DNA from 4 places in the Desulfovulcanus sp. genome. Region 4 is predicted to be linked to each of the others. Evidence: predicted binding sites of a transcription regulator. Region 4 holds the regulator's gene; each other region holds the start of a gene.
The links. The regulator sigma-54, encoded in region 4, starts transcription at its own class of promoters, with help from an activator protein. The targets are predictions, from matches to a motif close to CTGGCACGGNNNNTGCTT.
Positions count from the first base shown of each region.

Region 1: ispD (2-C-methyl-D-erythritol 4-phosphate cytidylyltransferase) is a predicted target of sigma-54. The motif match lies at 1,814-1,831, and genes of this name have one in related genera.
Region 2: AC3WVG_RS10610 (YeiH family protein) is a predicted target of sigma-54. The motif match lies at 986-1,003, and genes of this name have one in related genera.
Region 3: AC3WVG_RS06510 (NifB/NifX family molybdenum-iron cluster-binding protein) is a predicted target of sigma-54. The motif match lies at 1,095-1,112, and genes of this name have one in related genera.

Region 1 covers NZ_CEYAEZ010000026.1:9,511-16,769, forward strand. The annotation lists gene cysS (cysteine--tRNA ligase) at 1-300, opposite strand, end outside; gene ispD (2-C-methyl-D-erythritol 4-phosphate cytidylyltransferase) at 364-1,566, opposite strand; RNA gene rnpB (RNase P RNA component class A) at 1,695-2,166, opposite strand; gene AC3WVG_RS05820 (zinc ribbon domain-containing protein) at 2,319-3,053, opposite strand; gene AC3WVG_RS05825 (Nif3-like dinuclear metal center hexameric protein) at 3,089-3,868, opposite strand; tRNA gene AC3WVG_RS05830 (tRNA-Ile) at 3,989-4,064, opposite strand; gene AC3WVG_RS05835 (NAD(P)/FAD-dependent oxidoreductase) at 4,203-5,102, opposite strand; gene AC3WVG_RS05840 (hypothetical protein) at 5,290-5,526, shown strand; gene AC3WVG_RS05845 (2-thiouracil desulfurase family protein) at 5,540-6,046, opposite strand; gene ispG (flavodoxin-dependent (E)-4-hydroxy-3-methylbut-2-enyl-diphosphate synthase) at 6,169-7,245, shown strand.
Region 2 covers NZ_CEYAEZ010000081.1:1,094-8,352, forward strand. The annotation lists gene AC3WVG_RS10610 (YeiH family protein) at 1-951, opposite strand, end outside; gene AC3WVG_RS10615 (c-type heme family protein) at 1,711-4,092, shown strand; gene AC3WVG_RS10620 (sigma-54-dependent transcriptional regulator) at 4,173-5,561, shown strand; gene AC3WVG_RS10625 (CinA family protein) at 5,675-6,157, shown strand; gene thpR (RNA 2',3'-cyclic phosphodiesterase) at 6,173-6,724, shown strand; gene AC3WVG_RS10635 (hypothetical protein) at 6,756-7,217, opposite strand.
Region 3 covers NZ_CEYAEZ010000031.1:7,504-14,762, reverse strand. The annotation lists tRNA gene AC3WVG_RS06520 (tRNA-Glu) at 1-50, opposite strand, end outside; tRNA gene AC3WVG_RS06515 (tRNA-Gln) at 64-137, opposite strand; gene AC3WVG_RS06510 (NifB/NifX family molybdenum-iron cluster-binding protein) at 1,127-1,567, shown strand; gene AC3WVG_RS06505 (NifB/NifX family molybdenum-iron cluster-binding protein) at 1,536-1,895, shown strand; gene AC3WVG_RS06500 (DUF5320 domain-containing protein) at 2,043-2,339, shown strand; gene AC3WVG_RS06495 (hypothetical protein) at 2,332-2,688, shown strand; gene AC3WVG_RS06490 (P-loop NTPase) at 2,711-3,580, shown strand; gene AC3WVG_RS06485 (ATP-binding protein) at 3,577-4,431, shown strand; gene AC3WVG_RS06480 (iron-sulfur cluster carrier protein MrpORP) at 4,807-6,051, shown strand; gene AC3WVG_RS06475 (tetratricopeptide repeat protein) at 6,405-7,073, shown strand; gene iorA (indolepyruvate ferredoxin oxidoreductase subunit alpha) at 7,153-7,259, shown strand, end outside.
Region 4 covers NZ_CEYAEZ010000007.1:11,331-18,589, reverse strand. The annotation lists gene AC3WVG_RS02075 (LptA/OstA family protein) at 1-460, shown strand, start outside; gene lptB (LPS export ABC transporter ATP-binding protein) at 460-1,185, shown strand; gene rpoN (RNA polymerase factor sigma-54) at 1,350-2,801, shown strand; gene hpf (ribosome hibernation-promoting factor, HPF/YfiA family) at 2,956-3,501, shown strand; gene AC3WVG_RS02055 (PTS sugar transporter subunit IIA) at 3,506-3,955, shown strand; gene rapZ (RNase adapter RapZ) at 4,012-4,905, shown strand; gene AC3WVG_RS02045 (PTS sugar transporter subunit IIA) at 5,129-5,545, shown strand; gene AC3WVG_RS02040 (PTS sugar transporter subunit IIB) at 5,676-6,140, shown strand; gene AC3WVG_RS02035 (hypothetical protein) at 6,205-6,840, shown strand; gene AC3WVG_RS02030 (16S rRNA (uracil(1498)-N(3))-methyltransferase) at 7,159-7,259, opposite strand, start outside.

The sequences.
Region 1 (7,259 bases), on a different contig from region 4:
ATCCATGTCTTCATAAAAGGCCTGGATATATTTCTCGGCAACTTGCTCAGTTGTCAGTCCTTCTTTTTGGGCCCTTTTAATTATTTTATCGTCTATGTCTGTAAAGTTGCGTACAAATTTAACTTTATATCCTAGAGACCTTAAATACCGAACCAGAACATCGAAGACTACTGCGGAGCGAGCATGGCCAATATGACAATAATCATAGGCTGTAATCCCGCAGACATACATGTGCACGGTGTTGTTGTTCAGAGGCACAAACTCTTGTTTTTTTCTAGCAATTGTATTGTATAGATACATTTTTAAGTGTTGGTGTTAGTGTTGGTGATGGTTAGTTAAGTATCTTTTCCTTCCTATGGTTTCCTAATTTCCTGTCTTTCCAATTTCCTCTTTAATTGCTGTAACCACAGCAATGGCTTTTATGCCTTTTTTAGAGCCGGTAAAACCAAGTCCTTCTTCGGTAGTGGCTTTGACATTGATTTGATCAGGCCGAAGCCCTGTTAGACCGGCAATATTTTTTTTGATCTGTTTTTTGTAAGGAGCAAGTTTGGGTACCTGAGCAACTATGGTCAAGTCAATATGCGTGAGCCTAAGATTTTGTTTCTGGGCCATGTGCAGGGCTTCAGTCAGGAAAACAGAACTGCTTTGCCCTTCATGCTGTGGATCAGAGTCAGGAAAATGTTCGCCAATATCGCCTGCACCTAAACAGCCCAATATGGCGTCTGTTAAGGCATGGTAGAGGACATCACCGTCAGAGTGGGCAAAAACAGTTGGTCCACCAGGGATTGGAACTCCGGCCAGAATCATTGGCCGGGGTCCGCCATAGCGATGGACATCATAACCAAATCCAACACAGGGAACAGGAGTAGGGGTATTTTCCGTGAGCATATCCAGATCTTCTTTGGTAGTAATTTTTATATTTTTTTCTTCGCCCGGGATGACCCGTATGGATAATCCCAGGTTTTCGACCATGCTTGCATCATCAGTAGCAGTAAAATTTTCTTTCCGGGCCTTTTCATGGGCTTTGATTAGAGTATCTTTAGGGAAGAATTGGGGGGTCTGCACTGCCATCAACTGTTTTCGATCCAAAGTTTTAAGAACCAGGTTTTGCGAAACTTTTTTTATGGTATCTTTGCAGGCAAGTCCCGGGATCACACCGCCTAAATCCGGAGCAAAACTCTCGATTAAATTGACTACAAGTTTTGCTGAAAAAAAGGGGCGGGCAGCATCATGAACCAGTACATAGTCACATTCTTGAGGTAGATTTTTCAGACCATTATAGACAGAATCTTGTCTGAGCTCCCCACCTGGTACTGGATAAAAGGGAATGCCAAGAGGTTTTTTCTTCTTTAATTCTTTAGTGAGATTTTGGGCATAAGTGACGTCTTCAGGGGGAAAAGTGCATATTATCCCCTTAATTTCCGGGATCTTAGCAAATTTTAACGCACTATGCCAGAAAAGGGGATAGCCTTTCCAGGAAAGAAATTGTTTTTTTTGTGCAATTCCTTGTTTTTGCAGGCGGGAACTTTGACCAGCAGCAAGGAGGATGACCCAGATCGAGTTCATTTAGAGTTTAGTGTTTTTTTGCTGTGTTGCTATATTTTTATGTGTAATCAAGACAAGAATGACGCAACTGCAAAAAGTAGAACTTTTTGCAGTTGCGTCAGAAATAACTTTACACCTTGTATTTTTTATAATGGAGTCGGACGATAAGCCGGGTTCTGTCTCTGGCTTACCTGAAAACTCAGGCTAACCAGATGGCTATCATTCCTCTAGGACAGAGATTTCTCTCTGCCTCAAGCGACCTACCCGAAGGCATCGACCGGGCCAGTCTCAAGCGCCTTCCTATTTGGTCTTGCTCCGGACGGGGTTTGCCTAGCTTACTGCGTCACCGCAGTAACTGGTGGGCTCTTACCCCACCTTTTCACCCTTACCCTGCACCCACTTTGTACGCGGTAAATTGGACTGCTCTAAAAAACTTTTAGCTCTTCGTTTTACCGTTCACAAAGTGGGTGCAGGGCGGTCTGTTTCTGTGGCACTTTCCTGGGGTCACCCCCACTGGGCGTTACCCAGCGTCCTGCCCTGTGGAGCCCGGACTTTCCTCCCCGCACCCACTTTGTACGCGGTAAGTTGAATTGCTTTAAAGAACTTTCCCTAATCAACTTTCTTTTCATAACATAAACTTACCGTGTACAAAGTGGGTGCGGGGCGATAGCCTGTCCAACTCCTGAAATTATATAATAATCATTTTTTTTCTTATGGCAAGATATTAAGGGCAACTAGATGATAGGCGAGATAACCTTTTTAGCCAGTAGTCACTAATCTTCATTTTTTTTAGGGGAAAAGTGCTCTTCCCAATATATAAGGCGCTGGCAGTTTGGGCAGCTTAGGATCTGTTCACCTTTTTGTAATTCAATAAAAGTTTGAGGAGGTATACTGATAAAACAACCGTTGCACACTCCGTTAGTTACAGAGACTATTACCGGATTGTTCAGGCGTTCGCGGATGAAATTGTATCTGGAGAGGATAGGAGCTGGCACTTTGGTACAGGCCTTTTTTCTGCTTTCTTCCAATTCCTGGATGCGAGCATTAATTTTTTTCAGTTCACTATCCAAGGATGATTGTTGTTCAACGATTTCTTCGTCCAAGGAGGTTATTTCCTCTGTAAGATGCTCGTACACAGATTGTTGGGCCTGGAGATCTTCCAAAAGATTGCTTAATTCTTCTTCCCTGAGGCGATTTAATTTTTCCAGGTTGTCCAATTCGCGCATCATGGCATGATATTCTCTAGCGTTTTCCACCATCATTAATTTATTTTTGCTTTTTCGAATCCTATTTGCATCTTCTTCAATATCGTGTTCCAGCTTGCCTTTTTGTTCTTTTAAAATGCTCAGCTTTTCTTTAATCTGGCTCTTTTGTTCTTTGAGTGTGTTGAATTTATCTCTTAACTCTTCAAGATGTTTTGGTGCCTCAACTAGTTGTTCTTTGAGTACAAGGAGCTCGGAGTCTAGTCCCTGTAACTCAACCAATTTTTTAATTTGTTCAATGTACATGTGTATATGCCTCCTCACTAATTTTGTAGTTTGCTTTAGCTATAAAAAGGATCTTTACCTGGAATAAAGAAGATTTCCAGGTCAAGTTTATTTTTTAGTTCTTTGTACCAGTAGTACATCATTTTTTCTTCTAAAATAAAGTGTCCTACATCAATGGCGAAACCTTGTTCGATAATTTCCAGGGCTTGATGATATTTAATATCCCCGGTTATAAAAATGTCAGCCCCCAAAGAGAACGCTCTGCTAGCCAGCTCAGCTCCTGAACCAGGACAATAAGCTATCTTTTCAACTTGTTGTGGCTTGTTTCCGATTAAACGCCATTTTTGTTCAGGGAGTATCGCTTGTAATCCGATCAGGAACGTTTGGGTTGATACAGCCTCTGGGAGGGAACCAATACAGCCAAAACCAAAGGTTTTTTGCGTTGTATCCACAGACATTGGGGCGAGCACTTTCATTTCTCTGAGCGCCAATTTCGCGCCTAGCCAGTTGACTGGACCATCCGGGTTGGCATCCAGAGAGGTATGCGCAGAATAGAGCCAGGTTTCAGCCTTTAAAAGCTTACTTAAAATGGAGTGAAAGGGGTCTAAGCGATTTGGAAGCCGCGGTTTTAATGTCAGAGGATGATGACAGAGAATAAAATCAGCATCCTGATCCAGAGCTGTGTTTATAATCTCTAGGTTTGGCTCAAGGGCAAGGGCAAGTTTTTTTATATTCTTTTTTTTCCCTGCTATTTGCACACCACTATTATCCCAATCCGCGGCCAGGGAAAGAGGAGCTGTTTGTTCAATCAGATTAATAAGATGTTGGTAATGCATTGTTCAGAATAAAAAAAGGTGCTCCCATTGGTTTTAAGGAAGCACCTTTTAGTATAACTTGCCTCAAAATAGGCTGTGCTGATTGCTGGAATGATTTGAACAGCAAATTATCTCCTTTAGTGGTGGGCCTACCAGGATTCGAACCTGGGACCATCCGGTTATGAGCCGGGGGCTCTGCCAACTGAGCTATAGGCCCAAGATAAGCAAAAGAAGGCTGTTAGTTTTTTTATGGTTTGTTGTCAATATTTTTTTTATAAATTGAAGTTTTTAATTTGTGTTTGGGCAAAAAGTTCGTGGCGGATTACATCATCTTTTTTTCATAGCCTATAACAAATCAGGAATTGCGATTTAATCTCTTGACATAATTAATTGCTGAACGGGCGGCTATAGCTCCCTCCCCGACAGCTACACTAATCTGTAAAAAACGACCCACGCAGTCCCCAGCAGCAAATACACCAGGCACATTTGTTTTTTGTTCGGCATCAGCTTCAATAAATACTCCCTTGCGAGTGATACCCAGGGTGTAAGCGAAATCCAGAGAGGAAGCTTCTCCCATAGCAACAAACAAACCATCGACTTCTTCTTTTTCTCCATCGCTATAAACTACGCGTTCTAAAAAATCCTTTCCTTCGAGATAGTCAATTTTTTTCTCAATGACGGGAATATCTAATTTTTTTAACCTCTCCTTAAACTCTTCAGTCATGGTTATTTTTTTATTTTGGGTACAAATTTTTACATGTGGTGTGTATTCCTTGAGTTCAATGGCTTGATTGGCCGCAAAAATACCTTCGCCCAGGACCATGACCTTTTTGTTCCGGTAAAAGAAGCCATCGCAGCTGACACAATAAGATACTCCTTTGCCCTCATAGTCAGAAAGGTTTTTAATTCCTGGTTTGATTCTGGATACGCCTGTTGCCAGGATTACTGCTTTGGCCAGCACTTCTCCTTTTTCAGTCTTGACTTTAAATAGTCCATCCTCTTGCTGATAAATACTTAGGACCTTTTCACAGCGGATTTTGGCTCCAAATTTTTGGGCCTGCTTCTGGCCTAATTCGATTAATTTTTTGCCTGAAATCGTTTCCGGAAAACCAAAATAATTGTCTATATCATAATCGCCCGCTACTTTCGGGGCGCATCCCAGGATCAAGGTATTCAATCCTGCCCTAGAAGTGTAAATGGCCGCAGAAAGGCCAGCCGGACCTTTACCAACGATGAGTACGTCAACTATTTCCATACCAGACTCCTTTGTTCCGTCAGAAGTCTTGACTCACGCTTGACTTCTGAATGTTTGATCATTGAAACTAGGTAAGACACAATATTTGAGAGAACAACAATAATGTTTCTTGAACAATAGTCAATGCCTGCTTAAACTCTTCCTGTAGTGTGATGCTGAGCGGGTGTTTTTTTTAAAAGAGTTGATTATGCTCACTATTAGATGTTCAGCTTGTAAACAAAAACTTTGGAAGTATAAAAAAGTAGGTCCTGGAGAAGTTTTGCGTTGTCACAAGACCAGGATAACCAGGATTTATGCTTACAAATTAGATGGGGAGAAAATCAAGTGTCCCTGCGGACAGGTCATTGGCATTGATAAAGGCAGATATTTTAAAATGATCAGAAAAGCATTTACTTATACCGGGACCAAAGACCACAAATTGTAAGGCAGGTTACGTGCTACTTGGTTGAAAACATACGGCCAATAAACATTTCCCAAAATCCGGGTTCATAGAAGCTGGCCTCATCCACAACAGGGACATGGGGAAAGCGCTGCATGAACATCCTGGCCCAGAGGCCTGCGCCCACGCCTATAGGCTGGTTGTGGTCTCCATAGATTTTAATTTTGGCTAGTCCACAACTCGGTGATTTGCTTTTAAAGATATAAGCGCTAACATTTTGTCTTGCCAATACCTTTAGTTTTTTCCTGGCCCAGTCGTTCATTTTTTGGGTATGATCGGTCCTGGTTGTAATAGTCATTAGCCGTGGATTGTTGAGTTTACCCATTAGTCGCATAGGTTCTCTAGGTATTGGCAAACCGCATTCTACTTCCGGACAAATAGGGATAAAATTCACAAAAGGACCAAGTTTCTCGCGGATGATGGGTTCCAGCTTATGCCCGCCGTCATAGCGCACATTTTCCCCCAGTAGGCAAGCACTTACTGCTAATTTGATCTTACTTGACATAGTTGTGTTTGTTTCCGGCTTTTGTTATTCAATAGGATAGTGAATTTCAAGATTCAAGAGCGGAGGCTTGAATCCCTTCTGAGCAGATAATCATCTAACATCAATTAGCAATCAAACACTAAATGATTTTACGAAAAAGAACAAAGGAAGTAAAAATCGGCTCTGTAGGTGTTGGCGGTGATAACCCTGTTCGGGTTCAAAGCATGACCAACACGGATACGAGAGATGTGGCTGCCACCCTGAGTCAAATTAATGTCCTGGCAGGGGCCGGATGCGAAATAGTTCGTCTGGCTGTACTAAATGAACAGGCAGCAAATGTTTTGTCTGAAATTAGAGCCAAATCTCCTGTCCCTTTGATAGCGGACATCCATTTTGATCATCGCCTGGCCATTAGGGCAATTGAGGCTGGGATGGATGGGCTGCGTATTAATCCCGGTAATATTGGGGGAGAGGACAAGGTTGACCTGGTGGTTAGTGCAGCGAAAATGCATAATGTTCCTATTCGTATTGGTGTCAATAGTGGGTCTATTGAAAAGGATCTTTTAGAGAAGTGGGGCGGGCCTGTTCCAGAGGCTATGGTTGAAAGTGCTTTAAGACATGTTGGGATGCTGGAAAAAAGGAATTTTGAGTTAATAAAAATTTCTTTAAAGTCTTCCTCTGTTTTAAATACCATCAGGGCATATGAGCTTTTGGCACAAAAAGTCGATTACCCTTTGCATATTGGCGTGACCGAAGCCGGGACAATGATGCGTGGAACTGTAAAATCTGCAGTGGGTCTGGGTATTTTGCTCTTTAAAGGTATTGGAGATACCTTAAGGGTATCTTTAACTGCTGATCCGGTTCAGGAAGTTGGGGTAGCCTGGGAGATCTTGCGCTCTTTAGGTCTTAGGGCCAGGGGGCCGGAAATAATCTCGTGCCCGACTTGCGGACGAACAGAGATTAATCTCATTGATCTTGCTCAGGCAGTGGAAGATAAATTAAAAAATATAGACCAGGTTTTTACCGTTGCAGTTATGGGGTGTGTTGTCAATGGACCTGGAGAGGCCAAAGAGGCCGATATTGGTATAGCTGGTGGGCGCGATTGTGGAATTATTTTTGCGAAAGGCAAAGTAGTCAAAAAGGTACGTGGCCAGGAGAACCTTATCCCTGCCTTTATGCAGGAACTGGATAATTTTTTACATAGAAGATTAAAGGGCTAAGAGAGCAAAAGGTA
Region 2 (7,259 bases), on a different contig from region 4:
GAACAAAACGCGTGTAATGTTGAAAATTTCACCTACTTTCAAGGTGTGGATATCAACAGCGTTAAAGGCCAAGCAAGCAGCAGCTACCTGGGCGGAGTTCAGGATACCTGTTCCGGCCCAAGCACCGAACTGGGTGGGGTTCATGCCCACGATCTTACCAATGGTGGGGAAGGCAAACATACAAAGAACGCCCCAACCAAGAATAGTACCAATTGTATAGGCCATTTCTGAACACTTGGCCCGAACAACAGGAGCACAGGCAACGGTAGCGGAAACACCACATACGCCCATACCCGCTGAAAGAACTCCGGTCATGGACTTAGGCTGACGGAAGATACGCCCAAGCCAGAGAACAAAGAAAACAGTGCCCATAACAAAAAAACCGATCATCCAGACGGAAACCATACCCAATTTAGCTAATTCAGCGAAAGAATAACGGGCACCCAAGAGGATAACACCCATCTTCAGAACGAACCGGGCTGTTTTAACGCCTGAGGCCGCAAAATTGGGGATTCCCCAGGTGTTAGTGATAATAATACCAACCAGGATACCCAATACAACATAGTTCAGGTTGAGTACCTTGTGGATCTTGAAGCCAATAACCGGAACCAGGTTGTTACTGATAATTTTAACAATTGGTTCTGCATACCAGCGGATACCCATGGCCAGAATCAGGATAAAAAGGATCCCTGGAATTGTTTCCAGGACAAAAGTATCAAAATTTGTCATTGGTTTATCTTTTCTGGCCTGACGCAGTACGGCCGCAGCAACACCCAAAACACCGCCGACAATGCTTAAAATAAATTGCAGGTCAGCACTTTTATGAGTGTGCAGGCTGTGCATGATCCCATCGAGTACGCCGGCTTTCACCAAAAACGCATAGCCCAGCATGATGATACTAATGATCCACAAAGGACCATTGCTGGGACGACCAACTTGACCGTTTGCCATAAAAAACCTCCCGTTATAATTTTTTTTTCTACATCAGCAAAACATGTGCCATGCTCTTTGCTTTTGTAATATGTTGAAATTATTGATTTTAATTTTTTGACTCTGTGTTGAGTGTAAACTTGAGTTAGCAGGATGTATGTTTGAGGTTGCAAAATTTTGTTTTTTGTATCAGCTAGAGAGTTTGGGTTTGGGGGGAGGTTATTACGAAACTCGATTTATACGGTTGATTTTCGTTTCCCTAATCTTAACTAATTTTAATTAGAGAGTCTGTGGCCAAACTTTAGTTAAGAGGACAATATTTCATAATTTTTTCAATCCTGATTTCTTTCATGCTGGTGCAAATGCCTGGACCCATCTAAGGCTTGCTCGCGGGCAGAGCATAATGGGATATTCAGGGTAAATGAATATTCTTTTTATTGTCGATAGTTATTGCAAAGAGTCCCGGATATTTAGCTTTGTCGCCCCGATGCTCTGCTTAGCCGCAAGCTTCGCCAAGATGGGTTACGCCAGCCCTTAGCAATGCTTTCAAGAAACCAGGATTTTCAATCTGGTGATCAAAATAGGGTTTGGCCACAGACTCTAGATATCATTTGAGCTTGCTTACAGGTATTGTTTAAGCTCATTTTTCCGGACATTTTGTCCGGTTCAGAGGTATTTTTCCTCACTGAAAAACATCGCTATCAGAAAAGATAACATAGAATGACAGGGATTGAAACAAAAGCAACCAAAAAATTTGAGTTCTGAATTTTATATGGAGGAATGATGACTTTTTTTAAGTCTAAAAGGATACAGACTAAGTTTATATGCGGATTGACTTTAATCATGTTGAGCGTTGGGTTTTTTTTAGCTGCTACTCTTTATTTTCACTTAAAAAGCCTACTGACATCCGAGGTTCAGCAAAAGGCACATCTTGTATTTGCCCAGGTTGATGCTGTCCAGAACTATGTCCGCCGTACGCTCAGGCCCCTGATGTATGAACTTTGGCCTAACAAGTTTTTACTTCAGGCTATGTCTACATCTTATGTTTCTCGGCAGGTTATGGAGAACATGAATTTAATTAATGAGGATTTTTATTATCGCCGAGTGGCCATTAATGCCAGGAATCCAAAATTTGAGGCCAACACCATTGAATTGGAGTTAATTAATTACTTTCGGAATAGTTCTGAAAGTGACTGGGAGGGATACAAAAAGATTAATGGAAATGAGTATTATTTAATGGCCAGACCGGTCAGGTTTGAAGAGAGCTGCATGCGCTGTCATGGTCATCCCCAGGATGCTCCAAAGGAGATATTAAATATTTATGGTTCCAAAAGAGGCTTTGGACATAAAGTCGGGGAGCTTGCTGGGCTGGATGCTGTTGGAATTCCTGTTCAATCAGCAGTAACGCATATTCGTGAGGCCTCTGTTTCATACGCGTTGATGGTTTTTGCCGGTGGCATTTTTTTCTTTGCCGTAGTCAATGTCTTGTTTAATCGTCTGGTTGTACATAACTTGCGAAGAATACTCGATATTTTTAAAACCTATTTTGACTATGATTACAAGCAAAAGAAACTAATAGAAAATATTGAAGTGGACGATGAAATTGATGAGATTATTTATGCTACCGAGGATTTAGCCCAGCATTTGAGAAAGGCCAGAAAAGAATTACAGAACTATGCTCAGAACTTGGAAAGGATGGTCAAGGAGCGGACCAAGGAACTGGCCCAGGAAGCCGAGGAAAGAAGGTTAGATGTAAATTTATTTGTCGAGCTTTTGTCGAGGTTGAATGTAAGCTTAAGTAGGGCGGATTTACTTTCTGCTTCCATGGAACTTATAGGCAAACGGTTCCAAGTGGACCAGGTAACCTATATTTGTTCAATCGCCAGCCATTTTTTCTATTCCTGGCCAGAAAAGGATAAGCCTCCCAGGCTACCCAAGAATTGGGAAATGCTGGTGGCTCAGAACCAGCCTGTGTTTGCTGAGGATCATTGTTATATCCCTGTCCTGTCCGGTGAGGCAGCCTGGGGGCTTTTGTGTCTTTTTTGGAACCGACCGGTGCGGATTTCAAGACAGATGCAGTCCGTACTCCTTGCACTGGGCCAACAATTGGCTATTGCCATTGAAAATCTCCAGGCTCTGGATGAACTGCTTAAACAAAAAACCATGTTGCAATCAATTTTTGAAGGGATTTCCGATCCTCTGCTGCTCCTTGATGGTAACGGTTCGATAATAATGAAAAATTCTGCTGCGGATAAAGTCGTTCATCTTTTTGAAGTCTCTCATAAGAAGCCATCGTTGAAAACTATTGTCCTTGAACAGGCTGCTTTACTTAAAGAACAAGGGAGGGACCATGATCTTCCCTTAAGTAAAGAGCTTACAGTTGATTCTAGAATTTTTGTATTTAATTTTTATCCTTTAAAAGGTGCTGATAGAATTGTCCTGTATGTGCGCGATGTTACCAAAGAAAAAAATATGCTAGTTAAGATGCAGCAGTCAGAAAAGATGATTGCCGTGGGTAGACTAGCTGCAGGGTTGGCCCATGAGATTAATAACCCTCTGGGAGTAATTCTATGCTATGCTCAAATATTGAGAGGCAGCCTTGAAGATGAGCAGCAGATTAAAGATCTGAGCGTGATTATTAAACATACTAAAATGGCCCAGAAAGTTTTACAGGATTTACTAAACTTTGCCAGGCCCAAACAAGCGAAAAATACCGAGATTGACCTGGAAGAAGTGATTTCAGGGTTAATATCTGTGTTTAAAGTGCAGGCTGATATGCGCAAGGTGGAGTTCACCGCGCATATAGTGAAACCTTTACCTTTAATTGTCGCGGATAGAACAGCCCTCGAACAGGTTTTAACCAATTTGTTTTTAAACAGTTTGGATGCTGTTCCGTCAGGCACCGGGCGAATTGAGCTCAGGGTTGATATTGATAAAGAAAGTAATCGTATTGTGCTCAGTGTAAGGGATAACGGGCCAGGCATTGAACTAGAGGAAAAGGCAAAGATCTTTGATCCCTTTTATACGACAAAAGAGCCAGGCAAGGGAACAGGACTTGGACTGGCTGTTGTTTACACCCTGGTTGAGGAAATGGGTGGAGAAATCAGGGTTAGAAATGACAATGGAGCTGTTTTTGAAGTGCTGTTTAATTGTGTTTGTTAAGTTTATTGGATAGGGACAAGTGGCCAAGTCGTCCTTGGGTCAACTTTAACCGATCGCTGAATAATTAATCTTGGAGCGTCATGGAAAAAAAGTTTGGTGTTTTAGTCGTTGATGATCAAGAAGATTTTGCACATGGTCTGTGTAGGTTGATTGGGAGCCAATACCCTGATCTGGTTTGTTTTGCCGTAAGATCAGGAGATGAGGCATTGGATATTCTGGAGAGAGAGTCTATTGCCCTGATGATAACAGACCTACGCATGCCGGAAATGGATGGATTACAACTTCTGGACAGAACTCTGGAGATTGAACCGACCGTCAGTGTGGTCTTACTCACAGGATATGGCAGCGTGGAGACTGCTGTACAGGCTTTGAAGGCAGGTGCTTATGATTTTTTGACCAAACCCATTGATCAGGATCTGCTGTTTCGGGTTGTGGAAAAGGGAGTGGAGCGTAGCAGGCTGCTCAGGGAAAATTTTCGGCTGAAATCTCTGGCTGGAGAATGTGAGCTGGACCAGGTCATAATAGGTCAGAGTAAAAGTGTTCAGAGGTTAAAGGAAACAATCTGTGCCGTAGCCGGATCTGACTATACAGTACTTATTCTGGGTGAATCCGGGGTAGGTAAGGAATTGGTGGCCAAAATGGTACATAAGTTGAGTCCACGGGCCAATAAACCACTTGTTAGTGTCAATTGTCCTGCTATCCCTAGTGAACTCTTGGAAAGTGAGCTCTTTGGTCATGTCAAAGGTGCATTTACCGGCGCAAACAGAAACAGGAAAGGTTTGTTTCTGGCAGCCAATGGTGGAAGTATTCTTCTTGATGAAATTGGGGATATTTCCCTACAAATTCAAACCAAATTATTGCGGGTCCTGCAGGATCAGGAAATCAGGCCAGTAGGTTCTTCTACAGCCCACAAGGTGAATGTACGTATTCTGGCCTCTACCAATCAGGATTTGGAAAGCAAGATAAAAGATAATACTTTTCGCGAGGACTTGTATTATCGTTTGAATGTATTGACTATTGAGGTTCCTCCCTTGCGAGAGAGAAAAGAAGACATTCCTCTTCTGGCCCAGCACTTTGTTTTAAAAACTTGCCAGGAGTTAAATATTCCGCCCAAAGAGATCAGTCCGGAAGTTATGGCCTGGCTCAGTATCCAGGAATGGCCCGGGAATATTCGCGAACTGATCAATTTTGTCCGGCGTCTGGTTGTTTTTTCAAGCAGGGATACCATTGATATGCCGGTTTTGTCTCTGGTAACTAAAGGAAATGGGGAAAAATCTATAGAATTGAAACCCTACAAACAGGCCAAAGCCGAGGTTATAGATAATTTTACGCGCAATTATGTCACAGTGCTCATGCGTAAGACAAAAGGTAATATTTCTGAAGCAGCGAGACTTAGTGGATTGGAAAGGGTTTCCTTACAAAAGATTCTAAAGAGATTAAATATGAATGCCCAGGAGTTTAAACACTGATTTTCTTGCTGATATCCTTAGTTGGGTTACTAGAGGTTGAGTAAGCCTTCTGTTTTGGGTGAAATCATGATTAGTAAAGTTGATTCTGAAGTGCAGACAAGGAGTGTCTTGTGATGGTTGAAGAAAGCAGGGTATTGTTTTTGGCTGAACTTTTAGTCCGTAAAAAGTGGACTCTGTCCACGGCTGAGTCTTGTACAGGTGGACTCTTGGGCCACACCCTGACCAATATCCCTGGTAGTTCAAACTGGTATGTCGGCGGGGTTATTACTTATGCCAATGAAATGAAGATTTCTCTTTTAAATGTAGAAGCCGAGGTTATTGAAAAATATGGCGCCGTAAGTGAAGCCTGTGTCCTTCAGATGGTGCGTGGAGTATGCAACCTAACCAAGTCTCAGGTAGGGGTAGCCATTTCAGGCATTGCCGGGCCAGGCGGAGGAACAAAAGATAAACCAGTAGGCACAGTGTTTATGGCCTGGCAAATAGAAAGTAAAAATTGGGCGAAAAGGTTTAACTTTTCCGGAGATAGGCAGGAGGTTAAGTTACAAAGTGTGCAACAGGCCATAGAAGGGTTGGTAAGTGGGTTGATGTGTAAGTAAGTGAGAGAGGGGAAAATGCGTTTGTTTATTGGTATTTCGGTACCCGAAGCATATCAACAAAAGCTGCAGGAAGTTCAGGATAGGTGGAAAAACCGTTTTAAATCCAGACTATCCTGGACCAAGAAAGGCAATTGGCATTTGACGTTGAAGTTTTTAGGAGAGGTAGAAGAGGCAGACCTGCAGAGGATAAAGAATGCCCTTGATAAGATTCATCTTAGTTCGGCCTGGTTAAAGGGTGGGCAAGCAGGATATTTTGCCAGTAGAAATGGAATTCGAGTGCTTTGGCTGGGGCTTTCTGGAGAAGTACATGTGCTTGAAGACTGGGCCAGAGAAATTGAAGAAGAGTTTTATGCTCTAGGTTTTAGTAAAGAGAACAGGCCGTTTCATCCTCATTTGACTTTCGCCCGCGTGAAAATGTTTTCGGATCATGATCCCTGGGCAGAGTTTAGGGAATATGTTTCTGGACTTGATTGGCCTGACTTTAAGGTGCAGAGGATAAATTTGTGGCAGAGCAAGTTAACTCCCAATGGACCTGTGTATAAACTGATCTATTCGATTAAAGGTTAAGCCCGTACCTCAGCTTCTAGCCTCTTAACCTTTAAATATAGTCACCACGGTTGAACTTGATTTCTTCCGTGGTCGTCATAATTTCCAGCTCTTCTAGAATAGATCTAAGTTCAGGTTTTTGGGTATTTAGATTGATATTTTCTTTTAACTCTTTAATTTGCCCGGATATTTCTTGTAAAGTGGTATAGAGCCCGCGTAGGTCAGCCTGGGGGTTCTCCAACCCGGCGGCATAATTTTCCCATTTACTTAAAAGTTGATCAACCTGTTCCATAAGACTAGTTTCCACGGGTTGATGGTTTAATAGGGCTGGCGAGAGCAAGGGGTTTATTGATGGAGCTGAGATACCCGTCGAGCCAGAGACCCCACTGGAAGATACAGGTTTGGCACTTAATTCCTGGTTTAAAATTTTTGAGAAATCGTCCGCGGTCTTACTTTTTTGAGTTTTATTTTGTTCATTACTTAGTTTAGCAACTTGTTCCGGATTTATTTTCATAGCTATCCCCTTTGGAAAAATTTTCCCTTTTGGGTTGGTTAA
Region 3 (7,259 bases), on a different contig from region 4:
GTTACCGGCGTGAAAGGCCGATGTCCTGGACCGGGCTAGACGATGGGGACGCATATATTTTTATGGCTGGGGGACAAGGATTCGAACCTTGGTTAACGGGGCCAGAACCCGTCGTCCTGCCGCTAGACGATCCCCCAACGCAGAGAGAATATTTTTATTTTTATCCGTGTCGTATGTCAAGTAATTTTTTCAATTTTTTTGTCTAGGAGCAGGCAATTTGAGTTCATCCGTCAACCGGAGAAAGGGTGAATAGATAAAGGGCTCGAAACTGTCAAGCAATTTTTTTAAAAAAATTGCTCTGGGTTAAAAAAATATTGGATCGGCTTTAATAACTGCATTAATTGATGCTCCGTGTCTGGTTTGTTTGAGCAGATGGTTATTTTTTTCTAGTGTGTGGTTTTGATTGGTAGTCTTGTTGAAGTCTTGCACCTTTGCGACCCTAAAGCTTGTATGGGGTTTCTGTCCGTCGGCTCATAGTTTTGACTATGGTTACCTTACGGCAACTCCTTTGTTTTCAGTTTAGTGTTTGATGTTAAAGACTCTGTCCGCTAGGATGTCTGCTTGGGGTTGGCAGGCAAAGCGAGCCGGCCCCCAGGGCTAGCTCTACTCATGATACCAGTACTGGCTTTCTTTTAGTAGTTTAGAGGTAATTTTATCAATAGGTTGTGATCGGGTTTGTCAAATTTTGAAATCTGCTCTTCTTTGGCATTGACTCCTATCTACTTTTTGTAACAGTCCTTCAAATTTTTTTAACTTTTTCATAATGTTAATTTTTTCAAAATTTTTTGAGGTGTGAAGTAAAGAAGCAAAATAAATTTTTGTTTCTTGGTATGAGCTTTGAATTTTTTGCGTTTCAATACTGCGCCCTGAGTATTTGAAGAAATTAGGTAGGGTTCGGTCACCGTGCCTCTACTTCCCCTAACTGTGGCGAACTGTGAAAATATCTTAAGGACCCTTCGCCGTATGCTCACCTTGCCAGAAAATGGCGCAAAATTAGCCCGCCATACCTTTTTTGTGGGCGCAAAATTAGCCCATAATAATTTCCCTCAGACAGTCCGATTTTTTTATTCTCCTGAAATTATTGAAAAAAATGTTTGGCACCGAAAGTGCTTAATTAAGGGACAGGATGATGAATGAGCATGAAGAAAAGACAATTTGCTTGGCCTGTTACGGCAAACGTCTCGCTGCTATAGTTGATAATGCGTCGGATTTGTTACTGTTTAAATTGGGAAATAATGAAATTTGCCCCGCAGGCCAACTCTCCCTCCCGTTAGGAGATCTGCCTGGTTTGATCTCATTACTGAAATCCTGCGGGGTAGATATTCTAATTTGTGGTGGAATTAGCGGTTGCACCATTCGTATACTACAAAATGTAGGCATTCTGGTCATCCCATGGATCGCTGGGACAGTTGAACAGGTTTTGTCCGCATTTCAGAATAACAGCTTGGATAAATTGACCATGCCAGGTTGCCGGAGTGGGGCGGGATGTCATTTTAGAAGAAGGCAGCAGAGGCAGGGAAAAGGAGGAGGTCGAAATGAAAATAGCTATAACTGCTCAAAGCAATAGTTTGGATGCATCTATGGACAGTAGATTTGGCCGAGCCCAGGGGTTTATTATTTATGATCTGGACACGGATGAATTTGAATATGTGTCAAATGATCAAAACTTGAATCTGCCCCAGGGAGCAGGGATTCAAGCCGCCCAAAATGTTGCTCAGACAGGAGCAAAGGCTGTGATTACGGGCCATGTTGGACCCAAGGCATTTTTGGCCTTGGAAAAGGGCGGTATTGATGTTTATCTGGTAAGATCTAAAACAGTAGCTCAGGCCATAGATGACTTTAGAAATGGTCGGTTAAACAAGGCCGAGGAAGCAGATAAGCCAGGGCACTGGTAATGTTGAATGTTGAATTATGAATGTTGAATTAGAAGAAAGCAGGTGGCTGCTTAGATACCTGCCTCTAATTTAGGGTCAACGCTCGACGTTTTCTTTCGTTCAACATTAAACATTTAACATTCAATATTAAAAAAAGGAGGTAATAAAATGCCAGGTTTTGATGGAACAGGACCAATCGGTCAAGGAGCAAAGACAGGCCGTGGTTTGGGCCGTTGCACCGGTTTTGGCGGTGGACTTGCTAGCAGAAGAGGATTCGGTTTGGCCGGAGGATTTGGCCGAGGCCGGGGATTCAGGCTTGGCCGCTGCAGGTTGGGGCGTGGATACGGATATGGTCCGGCGTCTATGAGTACTGAAGATGAAAAAAATCTTATCAGCTATAGAATAAACGCCCTTGAAAACCAACTTCAATATTTAAGGAAAAGACTGGACGAGATTAATGGCTAAGGGGTTTCAGTTGGCATGGGGCAGGATAATATCCGAATCCTGCCCTTATATGTATGTATGTGAGGAAGATAGGAGGGGAGGAATTTTTCCTAACTTCTTAACTTCAAAAAACGGAGGTGGAGCATGGTGTGGAATAGAAATAATAAGCAAGGACAGGGACAAGGATGTTGTGGCGGTGGTCAGGGGAAAGGTATGGGTAGAGGCCAAGGGCAAAAAGGCCAGGGCATGGGCAAATGTTGTTCTTCTCCTGGTGCTGTGTGTGTTTGCCCTCAATGCGGAGCCGAGGCCCAACATCAGCCTGGAGTGCCTTGTGTGGATACTAAATGTCCGTCTTGTGGGGCGCCAATGACCCGTAAGTTTTAGGAGGTGATATGCGCGTTGCAGTTGCCAGTGGCAAGGGAGGCACAGGCAAAACCACTGTTGCTGTTAATCTGGCCAGGTATTTAATGGGAGAAGGAAAAGAAGTCAGCTTTATTGATTGTGATGTAGAAGAGCCAAATGCCCATTTTTTTCTTATGCAAGAATTTGATGAGGAATTTAAAGAATACGTGACGGTTCCTGAAATAGATACTCAAAAATGTTTGGGCGAAAGCTGTAAAAAGTGTGTTCAGGAGTGCCGGTTTAAATCATTGATCTGGATGGTCAGTGAGGTGCTGGTATTCCCGGAATTATGTCACAGTTGTGGACTGTGTAAGCTTGTTTGCCCTGCTCAGGCTGTGCTGGATGGCCAGAGAGAGCTCGGCACTGTTCGTCACGCCAGGAAGGATAAACTAAAGTTTTACAGTGGCCTTTTGCGCATTGGCGAAGCCATGGCCCCGCCTTTGATTAAAAAAGTAAAACAATATGCAAATCCTGGTGATGTGCAGATATTGGACTGTCCTCCGGGGACAAGTTGCCCGGTGATTGAATCCCTGGAAGGGGCGGATTTTGTTGTTCTGGTCACCGAGCCTACTCCATTTGGCCTTAATGACTTGAAACTGGCCGTAGAACTTACTCGCAAACTAAACTATCCTTTTGGGGTGGTCATTAACAGAGACGGTATGGGCGATGATGCTGTTTTGCGATATTTGGATGCAGAAAACATCCCTGTGCTGGCCAGGTTCCCCCATGTGCAGGAGGCTGCACAGGCCTATTCTCAGGGAAAATTGTTAGTGGATGCTTTTCCGGAATTTAAGGGTTTATACCAGGGATTGTGGATGGAGATTAACAAGCTGACTGATGGTTTAGGGGGAGCACGATGAAAGAGATAGTGGTTATCAGTGGCAAAGGGGGGACTGGAAAGACCAGTATTGTATCGAGCCTGGCTGCTCTGGGGCCGAAAAAAGTCCTGGCAGACTGCGATGTGGACGCGGCAGATTTACACCTTATCCTGCATCCACAAATAAAAGAAAAACACGATTTTATCAGCGGAGAAAAGGCAACTATCGATCCTGAATTATGTATTGAATGCGGAGAATGTAGAGAAAAATGTCGTTTTGGCGCCATATCTGATGGTTTTAAAGTTTTGCCTGAGCATTGCGAGGGTTGTGGAGTATGTGCATATGTTTGTCCTGCAGATGCGGTCAAAATGTCGCCCAGCCATTGTGGTTATTTATATGTTTCCGATACCAGGTTTGGCCCCATGGTTCATGCTAGCCTCGGCATTGGTGAGGAAAATTCCGGTAAATTGGTCACTACAGTGCGCAAAAAAGCCGCTGAGTTAGCTAGGGAGTATGGTTATGAGCTAGTACTTGTGGATGGTTCGCCTGGTATTGGTTGTCCGGTCATTGCTTCTTTGACCAATGCTGACCTGGCTGTAATAGTTGTGGAACCGACTATTTCTGCTGAACACGATATGCGTCGTGTTCATGAATTGACGCAGCATTTCAATATCCAGTGCCTGGTTATTTTAAACAAGGCAGATATAAATGTTTCGATTAGCGAGCGGATTAAAGATTATTGTCATAAGGCAGAAATTCCCGTATTGGGCAGCCTGCCTTATGATATAAAATTTACCCGGGCCCAGATTGAAGGAAAGTCTGTGGTAGAGTTTGACCCTCACGGTTTGGGAAAAGAAATTGAAAAGATTTGGCAGAAAATGATGACTTTTTAGTTTACATTTAAGGTTTTGCGTTTATTAAGTGCTAAATTTCGGAGCCGATTTACTGCTCATGCAACTATATATTTATACCTTACAATTATATCAGGATGCCGATTGGGAGATCATACTTTATGGATTCCGTGGCCTAACCTTACTCAGAGGACAATTTTTTATAATTTTGTCAATCCTGATTTCTTTTATGTTGGTGCAAATGCCTGGCCCCAGCCCTTTGCAATGCTTTCAAGAAACCAGGATTTTTAATCTGGTAGTCAAAATGTGGTTTGGCCGCAGACTCTATAGATTTCAAAATAGCCAAACACTAGACTTTATTAAGCCATTAGAGAATAAACTTTAAATGAGAGAGTTATAAAGTTAGGAGGAGAAGATATGGCAGAACACAAATGTGGATCATGTTCGGGAGGAGGTTGCGCGACCCAAAAAGAAGATAAGTTACAGAAAAAAATGGGTCGAATTAAACACAAACTGGTTATTTTATCTGGTAAAGGCGGAGTGGGTAAGAGCACGGTTGCAGCTAATATTGCCGTAGGTCTGGCCATGGCGGGACAAAAGGTAGGCCTGCTTGATGTGGATGTGCACGGCCCGTCTATCCCCAGGCTTCTTAGCTTGAGCAATGAAAAACCGCATATTGAAAAGGATTATATTGAACCGGTTCCCTGGAGCAAGAACCTGTGGGTTATGTCATTGGGATTTATGTTGCCGGATAATAAAGAGGCTGTAATCTGGCGTGGTCCGGTAAAAATGGGCTTGATCAAGCAATTCCTTGAGGACGTGGCTTGGGGTGACCTGGATTTTCTGGTTGTGGATTGTCCTCCGGGCACAGGTGATGAGCCACTGTCTACCTTGCAATTGATAGGACCCTCTGCCTATGCAGTAATTGTCACAACTCCCCAGGGCGTGGCCATTGACGATGTGCGTCGTTCAGTGACTTTTTGTCACCAATTAGGAAATCCCATATTAGGTATCGTGGAGAACATGAGTGGTTTTGTCTGTCCCAAGTGTGGTGAGAGGGTAGACATTTTTAACTCTGGTGGCGGTGAAGCCCTGGCGAGGGAAATGGGAGTGAACTTTTTGGGCAGCATCCCCATGGATCCGGAAGTGGTAAGGTCCGGAGATGAAGGATATATCTATGTTAAAACCCATCATGAAAGTGAAACAGCCAAGGCTTTAGGACGAATAATCAAGCCTATTCTGGAGCTGGCCGGGACACTGCAAGAAGAGCAAAAGGATGTTTCTTCGGTAGAAAGCTCACTACCAGAAGTCGAGGGTAAAGAGATAAAAGTAGCAATTCCCACGGCTGGTGGTGAGTTGTGTATGCACTTCGGTCATTGTGAGAAGTTTGCCTTTGTTACAGCGGATACGGAAAAAAAAGAGATCCTGGGCGTGGAATTTTTAACTCCTCCTCCGCATGAGCCGGGTGTTTTGCCCAAATGGGTGAGTGAACAGGGTGCAAATCTTGTTATTGCCGGTGGTATGGGGGCCAGGGCCCAGAGCTTGTTTACTGAGCAGGGAGTTAAAGTCGTGGTAGGAGCAAAAGGCGGAAAGCCGGAAGAGATTGTTAAGGCTTACTTGGACAAAAAACTGGAACTAGGTCAAAATGTATGTGATCATTAAATAATTATATGATCATTAAAAAAGAGCGGGGCAAACCCGCTCTTTTTATTTTTTCCTCCTTTCCTCAATTTAGATTTCTTCTCAATCGATTTTTTATAGCTCCAAGAACTTTTTCTATTATTATAAATAACCTTTGACCTTTTTGACAATATTGTTTAAGTCAATCGCCTGCAAAAAGTGGTATCCGAAATGTTGCATGGTTGGGTTGGCGAATTTTAAAGTTAAGTCAATAGGTTAAATTACAACAGTTTTTCTTGATTCGTCATTTGGTTGAAAGACTTTTTTGTAGAAACTGTGGCCATGGCTAACTAAAGTAAGCTAAATGAGAATTAAATTTTAGCTCCGGAGGAAAAATGTCAGAAAAAGAAAGGGAAAAAAATTTGATCCAGGAAATCGAAGAAGAGGTAGATGAAACCATTCATCCGTTTTTAGAAAAAATCTTAAATAATATCAAACCAATAGGCTTTGCTATTGCTGCTATTGTTCTGGCGGCAGGATTGTATTCTGGATATAATTTTTATCAGCAGAGTCGGCAGGAAAAGGCAACTAATGAATTGGGAAAAATTTTAGCTCAAAAGGACGATAAAGCCAAGGTCAATGCCCTAAAAGGTTTTCTGAAAGTTGCTCCTGAAGAATTAAAAATTAGTGTACAGTTAGAATTGGCCAGAATTTATATACAAAACAAGGATTACGAGCAGGCCGCTCGGGTTTTCGGTGAATTGGCAACAGCGCAGGAAGTAGATGAACACCTTAAACGCGTTGCTGTTTTGGGTCAGTCCAAGGCATTGGAGTTGAACAAGCAATATGCCCAAGCCCTTGAAGTTTTAGAGAAAAATAAAGAAGCTTTTCCCAAAGAATATAATGAACAAGTAGCTCAGAGAATAGCGTTTCTGGCTGAGAAGACCAAAGATTGGGCCAAAGCTTTGGCTGCTTATGAAGAGTTAAAGGCAAGCGTCCAAGGTGGCGAGACAAAGTTTTTTGACTATAAGATTCAGACACTAAAGAAAAAAATAAGCAGTTAGCATTGAGCAAAAAACTCCTAGGCAGAGAAGAATTGGTATTAGCTGGCTATGTGCCATGAGTAAAAAGTGAGGTCAGTTTATGTCGCAAATTTTGCTTGAAGACAGAAGCGGCGAAAGGCATCTTCTTCTGGGTAATGAGGCCATTGTGCGCGGGGCCATAGAGGCGGGAATAGGTTTTGTTTCATG
Region 4 (7,259 bases):
GCCCACAAAAATTACCTCAGATAAGATGATTTATCAAAGCAAGACAAACAAGGTGATCTTTGAAGGCGATGTCTATGTCTGGCGGCAAGATTTTGAACTCTGGGCGGATAAGCTTTTTGTGTATTTCAAGGCAAAAAAAGAGACAGGGTCTAAGGTGCAAGGCTCAACTCAGGAACTGTTCGGGCCGGATTCTGGTGATATTGACAAGATTGTGGCCGAAGGCCGAGTGCATTTTATACGCCAGGATAAAAAGGGGGAATGTGCCAGAATTACTTATGACCCAAAAACAGAAGAGATCAAAATGGAAGGAAATCCAAGACTTATAGAAGGAAAGAACGAGATTTGTGGTCAAGTTATCATTTTGAACCTTAAAGATAACACCTCTGAAGTCATAGGTAACTCCAAACAAAGAGTTCAGGCTATATTTTTTACTCCCCCTAAGAAAGTTGGGAGCCATTAATGTCTGTTGAATTGAGAGCTCTGGATTTGCATAAGCAGTACGGAATGCGCGAAGTTGTGCGGGGCATTTCTTTGAGCCTGAAGCAAGGTGAGGTGGTAGGACTTTTGGGACCTAATGGAGCCGGCAAGACCACAACTTTTTATATGTTGGTAGGTATAATCGCTCCAAGCAAGGGGCATGTATATGTAGACAATAAGGAAATAACCAATTTGTCTTTACCAAAAAGAGCAAAACTTGGTCTTAGCTACTTGCCTCAGGAAAGTTCCGTATTTAAAAAATTAACTGTATTGGAAAATTTGAAACTTATTTTGGAATATACTCCACTAAGCACTAGGGAACAGGGACAAAAGGCCCAGCAACTAATGCAAGAATTGGGCATTCAGAAATTGGCAAGTCAAAAGGCTTCTTTTTTATCTGGCGGAGAGAGAAGAAGATTAGAGATTGCCCGGGCCCTGATCCAGGATCCTAAATTTATGCTTCTTGATGAACCATTTGCGGGCATAGATCCCATTGCTGTTGATGATATTCAGAAAATAATTTTGCGTTTGAAAAAAAAGAACATTGGTGTGCTTATTTCAGACCACAATGTCCGTGAGACATTGCGTATTTGTGATCGGGCTTATTTAGTCTATGACGGGCAGGTAATTTTGAATGGAACCCCAGAGGAAATTATTGCTGATTCAAGGGCCCGAAGAGTCTATCTGGGAGAATCTTTTTGCCTTTAGGTTTTAAGTTGATTTTTTGTCATTTACACTAACTATTATCTTGGGTAGATTAACAGAACGTAAACAATTCGTAGTTTGCGTATGAAAATATGAACTTGAAAACGAGTATTGCACTACTATTCACTTAAATAAACAAATAACATCCATCGGTTACGCACGATATTATGGCACTTGAGTTAAGACAGCAACTAAAGCTCTCTCAGCAGCTAGTCATGACACCGCAATTGCAGCAAGCAATTAAATTGTTGCAATTGTCCAGAGTGGAGCTTGTCGAGGTAGTTCAGAAGGAACTATTGGAGAATCCCATGTTGGAAGAGGCAGATCCTGAGGTTGCCTTGGAAGATGACAGTGAACTTTTAAAAAAGAATGACCAGCTGTCTGAACTCAATGTGGAAGAAAAGGAGTTGGTTAAAAGCGCTGATTGGGAAGACTATCTTGGTCAATTTTCCAGCGCTTCCAAACAAGCTCTGGCAAGGGAAGTAGAGGTTCCAGAAGAGGTCCAGTCTCTTGAAGCAAGATATGCTACCAAGCCATCTCTGGAAGGTCACTTACTCTGGCAATTGCACTTGTCTGACTTTACCGAAGAGGAAATGGAAATCGGGGAAGAAATAATTGGCAATCTTGATTCCAGGGGATATCTGGCCGCTTCTGTTGAAGAAATAGCCGAGACACTAGGTGTGCAGATAAAACAGGTAGAAGAGGTGCTGAGGCGAATTCAACGATTTGATCCTGTTGGGGTAGCAGCAAGAAGTCCACAGGAATGTCTGCTGGTGCAGTTGGAAGCGTATGGTGAAACAGATCCAATATTAGTTAGTTTGGTTAAAGATCATCTGGAAGACATTGAAAAGAGAAGGTTCGCTCCTTTACTGAAGAAATTTAAGATCAGTAAAGAGTTGATGAAGGAATATCTGGACTTGTTACAACGTTTGGATCCATATCCTGGATCGAGTTATGGTGGAGAAGATGTAGTTTATATTAGTCCGGATGTATTTGTATATAAGTATGAAGATGATTTTGTAATTGTTTTAAATGATGAAGGCCTGCCTAAACTACAGTTGAGCCCCTATTATACTGGAGATTTAAATTTAAGTCGCGGTAGGAAAAAGAGCAATATAAGCGCTGATGAAGAATATATGCAGGAAAAGATGCGTTCAGCCATGTGGTTGATGAAGAGTTTGCATCAAAGACAGAGTACCTTGTATAAGGTTATGGAGAGCATTGTTCGCTTTCAGCGTGATTTTTTTGAGCACGGAGTAAGTAAATTAAAGCCCCTTATTTTAAGAGATGTGGCTGAAGATATTAATATGCATGAATCTACAGTAAGCAGGATTACTACGAATAAGTATGTAGCTACTCCGCATGGTATTTTTGAGCTAAAATTTTTCTTTAACAGTGGATTATCCACAGATGATGGTAGTCAGGTAGGGTCTGAGAGTATAAAAGCAGCGATTAAGAAGATAATTGAGTCCGAAGATCCGAAAAAGCCTTTGAGCGATGAAGCTATTGCCAAAAAATTAAAAGAGGAAATTGATGTCAATATTGCCCGTCGGACAGTGGCCAAATATAGGGCAGCTTTAAATATCCCTTCCTCTTCGAGGCGGAAGAAAATTTTTTAGTAAGTTATGTAGTGTTTATAACACGGGCTTTATGGAGTTTGTAGTTGGTTGTCTTTATTGATGTGTCTACAAAAAAAAGGTTATTTTTATAACTTGATTGGACCCCGCCATAGCGGGATAATAAACCCAATAAACACCAAAAGGGGGGCTATTTATGAAGATTAAGTTTAATTTCAAAAATTTTGAACCTTCTGAACATTTAAAAAAATATGCCCGGACAAGATTGGAAAAGATATCTAAATATATAATTGATAGTGAAAATGCTGAATTGCAAGTCAATCTGGAAGTGGAAAAGTTCAGGCATATTGCGGAAGTAATTTTGACTGGAAAAAATTTACATATTTCTGCTAATGAAGAAAGCGAAGATATGTACTCAAGTATAGATTTAATTGTAGATAAAATTGAAGCTCAAGTCAAAAAAATTAGGGACAAAGAAAAGGACAGATATAAAAAGAAAAAAGGAAAGTCTGTCCGTATGGATGTCATTAGTTTCAGCCAGAGCGAATCCGGTCAAAAAGAACCTGTTATTGTTCAGACAGATCAATATGAGCCAAAACCAATGTCAGTTGAAGAAGCAGCAATGCAACTGGATACTTTAAACTATGATTTTTTAGTTTTTCTTAATGCAGACACAGAAAGAGTAAATGTTATTTATAGACGGAAAAATGGTGATTTTGGCCTAATAGATCCAGGGATTTAATGAAATGAAGTTAGTTCATTACTTAGATGAGGACTTAATCATTCCAAACCTTACAGCCAGGACTAAATCTGAGGTCCTGGCTGAACTTATATCTCCATTGGCAGCCAAATTTACTTTTATTGATAAAGCTCACGTACATGAAGTCTTACTTGACCGAGAGAAATTGGGCACCACGGGGATTGGAGACGGGGTTGCTATTCCCCACGGCAAACTGGAAAATCTCGAAGATGTACTTTTGGTTGCCGGTCGAAGTCTTGAGGGGGTTGACTTTGATGCCCTAGACCATAAGCCAGTACATATCTTTTTTATGTTACTTGCTCCGGAAAAGAGCGCAGGCAAGCATCTTAAGGTTCTGGCTTTTGTGTCCAGACTTCTTCAAGACGTCACTTTTAAGGAGTCTTTTTTAGGAGCAAGGGACAAGCAGGAGCTATGGAGTTTTTTAAGTTCTGTTTAATCTATTTGTAGAGATTAAGGTTCAGAAATTCAAAACTCAGAACCCAGATTAACACATTGTCTAAAAATAGAAATTTTCCAATTATAATTATTACCGGTTTATCCGGGGCAGGGAAGAGTACTGTTTTAAAGGTTTTCGAAGACCTCGGATTTTTTAGTATTGACGGTCTGCCTGTCAGCCTGGTTCGATCATTAATCGACCTCTTTGTTAAAGAAAATCCCAAGGATTACCGAGGGCTGGCTTTAGGCATGGATTTGCGTCAGCAGGATTTTATCCAGCAGTGGGCAACGGTCAGGGATAGCTTGCAAAAAGATTGTCCTGCCTGGCAGTCGCATATGCTAATTTTTTTAGAAGCCTCTATTCCGGTTCTTGTTCGTCGCTATGCCACTACCAGACGGCCTCATCCGCTGGCGGGGCAAAATCTAGGCCTGGAAGATGCTTTGAAAAAAGAAAAGAGCATTTTAGAACCATTGCGCCAGGATGCTGACCTTGTTATTGATACTTCCAGTTATTCCATTCACGATTTAAGGCGGGTTATCCAGGAAAAGTGGGAGTGTCTGGAGCAGTCATGTTCAGGAATGAGAGTGCATCTGATCTCATTCGGATTCAAATATGGTGTACCTTTGGAAGCAGACATGGTATTTGATCTCCGCTTTTTACCCAATCCTTATTTTCAACCAGAACTGCGTCCATTGTCCGGGCAGGATCAGGTCGTGGCAGAGTTTGTTTTGCGACGGGATCCGGCTCCTTTCTTTATGGATCAGTTCAAGTCATTTTTGGGCTTTGTTGTTCCCTTATATGCCCAGGAAGGTCGATACAGGCTAACTTTGGCCATGGGTTGTACCGGGGGTAGACACCGTTCTGTGGCGGTCACAGAAGAAATATATAAGTTTTTAGAAGACAAGGGCTTTATGGTGTCGATTGAACATCGGCATCTGGAGCTGGGTTAAAGGCAGAAAAGGCGTCAAGATATGTGAGTTGTGACAGCGCTCTCGGAAGAAGAAGTGGGGAGACCAAGAAAAAATGGAAGATAAGATGGGTTGAAAGTGAAAGTGATGTAATGAGAAGGCTTATCCTCCAGATTTCCTATTTTTTGCTGCTGGTTGTTGGATAAAAAGCTCAAAGCTGGAAGAAATTTTGAAATATCAGCTACGAGCTAAATAAGGGAAAGCAATGATTGGAATCGTTCTAGTAACGCATGGCGATTTTGGTGTTGGGTTGATTGAAGCAGCCCAGATGATTTTAGGAGACGTGAAAGCCTGCAAAAGTATTGGCATTGACGTCTCCAAACCTATGGATGTTATCCTTGAAGAGTTAAAAGACACTGTCCAGGCTTTGGATGCTGGTAAGGGAATATTGATTTTAACTGATATGTTTGGTGGCACTCCGACCAATTTAAGCCTATCTCTTTTGGGGGTAAAAAAGTTAGAAGTCATTACCGGGGTCAATTTGCCTATGCTCTTAAAGGCTTTGAGTAGTAGGGAGCTTCCCTTGGAGAAATTGGCTGCTGAGGTTAAATCAGCTGGTAGACAGGGGATTGTTGTTGCCGGAGAAGTATTGAAAAGGCCTGTGAGTAACCAAAAAGGTTGAGAGAAGATAGACTAAGAGAGAAAAAATAACTTTTATTGACATCTTGTGACCTTTCACGGACACAACTTTTCACCTCTTGGCCTTTTTACTTCTTTGATATTTTACCTTTTAACTTTTTTGTTATACGAAAATGCTTTGGGTGCGTATAGATAATCGTCTGGTACATGGTCAGGTTATTGAAACTTGGCTTCCATATACTAAGGCCAGGGTTATGATAGTGGTAAATGATGATTTGGCAGCAGATCCTTTGCGACAAGAAATAGTGAAATTGGCTATCCCACAGGAAGTGGAGATTATTTTTTCGTCTATTGAGGATTCTTTAGCTTACGTGAAAAATAGGTTTGAGAGCCAGGAAGGATCGGTTTTTATTTTATTTGCTACCTGTGAAGACGCCCGCATGGCCTATGAAAAAGGCCTAGATTTTGACTCTTTAAACGTTGGTAATCTCCACTATGGACCAGGTAAGAAACAGGTCTGTGCGCATATTGCCTTGAGCCAGGAAGATATCTCTTGCTTGAAGTTTTTTACCAAAAAGGGAGTTAAACTTGATTTTCGCTGCGTACCGCATAAACCTGTGCAGGTGAGTGAATGGTAGAACTATCTTTATTATCTACTCATAACATTGTTTTTTTGGGGAGTTTTTTTTTGCCATCTTTTCCTTGTTTAGGTTTGCTCTGAATTTTGGTTTTGTTGATCGGCCTCTGTTTGCTGCGCTTTTTTGGTCTTACATTACTGGTGAGTGGTCTGTAAGTCTTAATCTGGCTATATTTTTTGAGCTGTTTTGGCTTGATTTATTTCCAGCCGGGACTTTTATCCCTCCACAGTCCTTATTTTCTACTTTTGCAAGTATAACCTTGATTCATATTTTGAATCTTAATTTAATAGAAGAGATTTTTCTGGCTATGATTCTGACTATACCTTTGGCCTTGTTTGGATCTTGGCTAGAAGGACGACAAAGGGAGTGGCAGAATAAAAGTTATAACCAGTTACTAAAGCGTTGCAGACGAGGATACCAGAATGAGAATAAATTTTGCCCGGGAAAATTAATTTCAGGGTCTATCCTTCAGATTTTAATCATAAATATTGTTTTTGCTTATCTTTCTATCCACTTCCTTATTTTTGTTTATGAAAAGATTACCCCCATTTTGCCAAGGAGTTCTTTTTTGTCCTGGCCTTACTTATGGATTTTTGCCAGCATTGGGGGGATTCTTAGTCTTCGCATTCGCAGAGCTTACGCGGTATTTTTTACCGGGGTTCTTACGGCTGGAGCTTATTTGATATTTAAGAGCTTGTAGCCAAACCTTTTTATCAACTTAATTTTCATGGTTTTGTTAGTCTTGATTTCTTTCATGCTGGTGCAAATGCCTGGACCCACTATAGCTTGCTTGCGGGCAGAGCATAATGGGGCTTTTGGGATAAATGATTATTCTTTTTATTGTCGATAGTTATGGGAAATACTCCCTGATATCTAGCTTGGTCATCCCGATGCTCTGCTTATCCGCAAGCTTTGCCAAGATGGTTTACTCAGCCCTTTGCAATGCATTCAAGAAACCAGGATTTCTAATCTCTGGTAGTCAAAATGGAGTTTGGCCATAGCCTCTTAAAGATTTTGGCTAAACACCAGAGAGAGGGTTCGAGTTTTCAAGTTCGAGATAATGTAGACTGAGACAGACGATAGCGGCTGTTTCCCAGCGTAGGATAGATGTACCCAGGG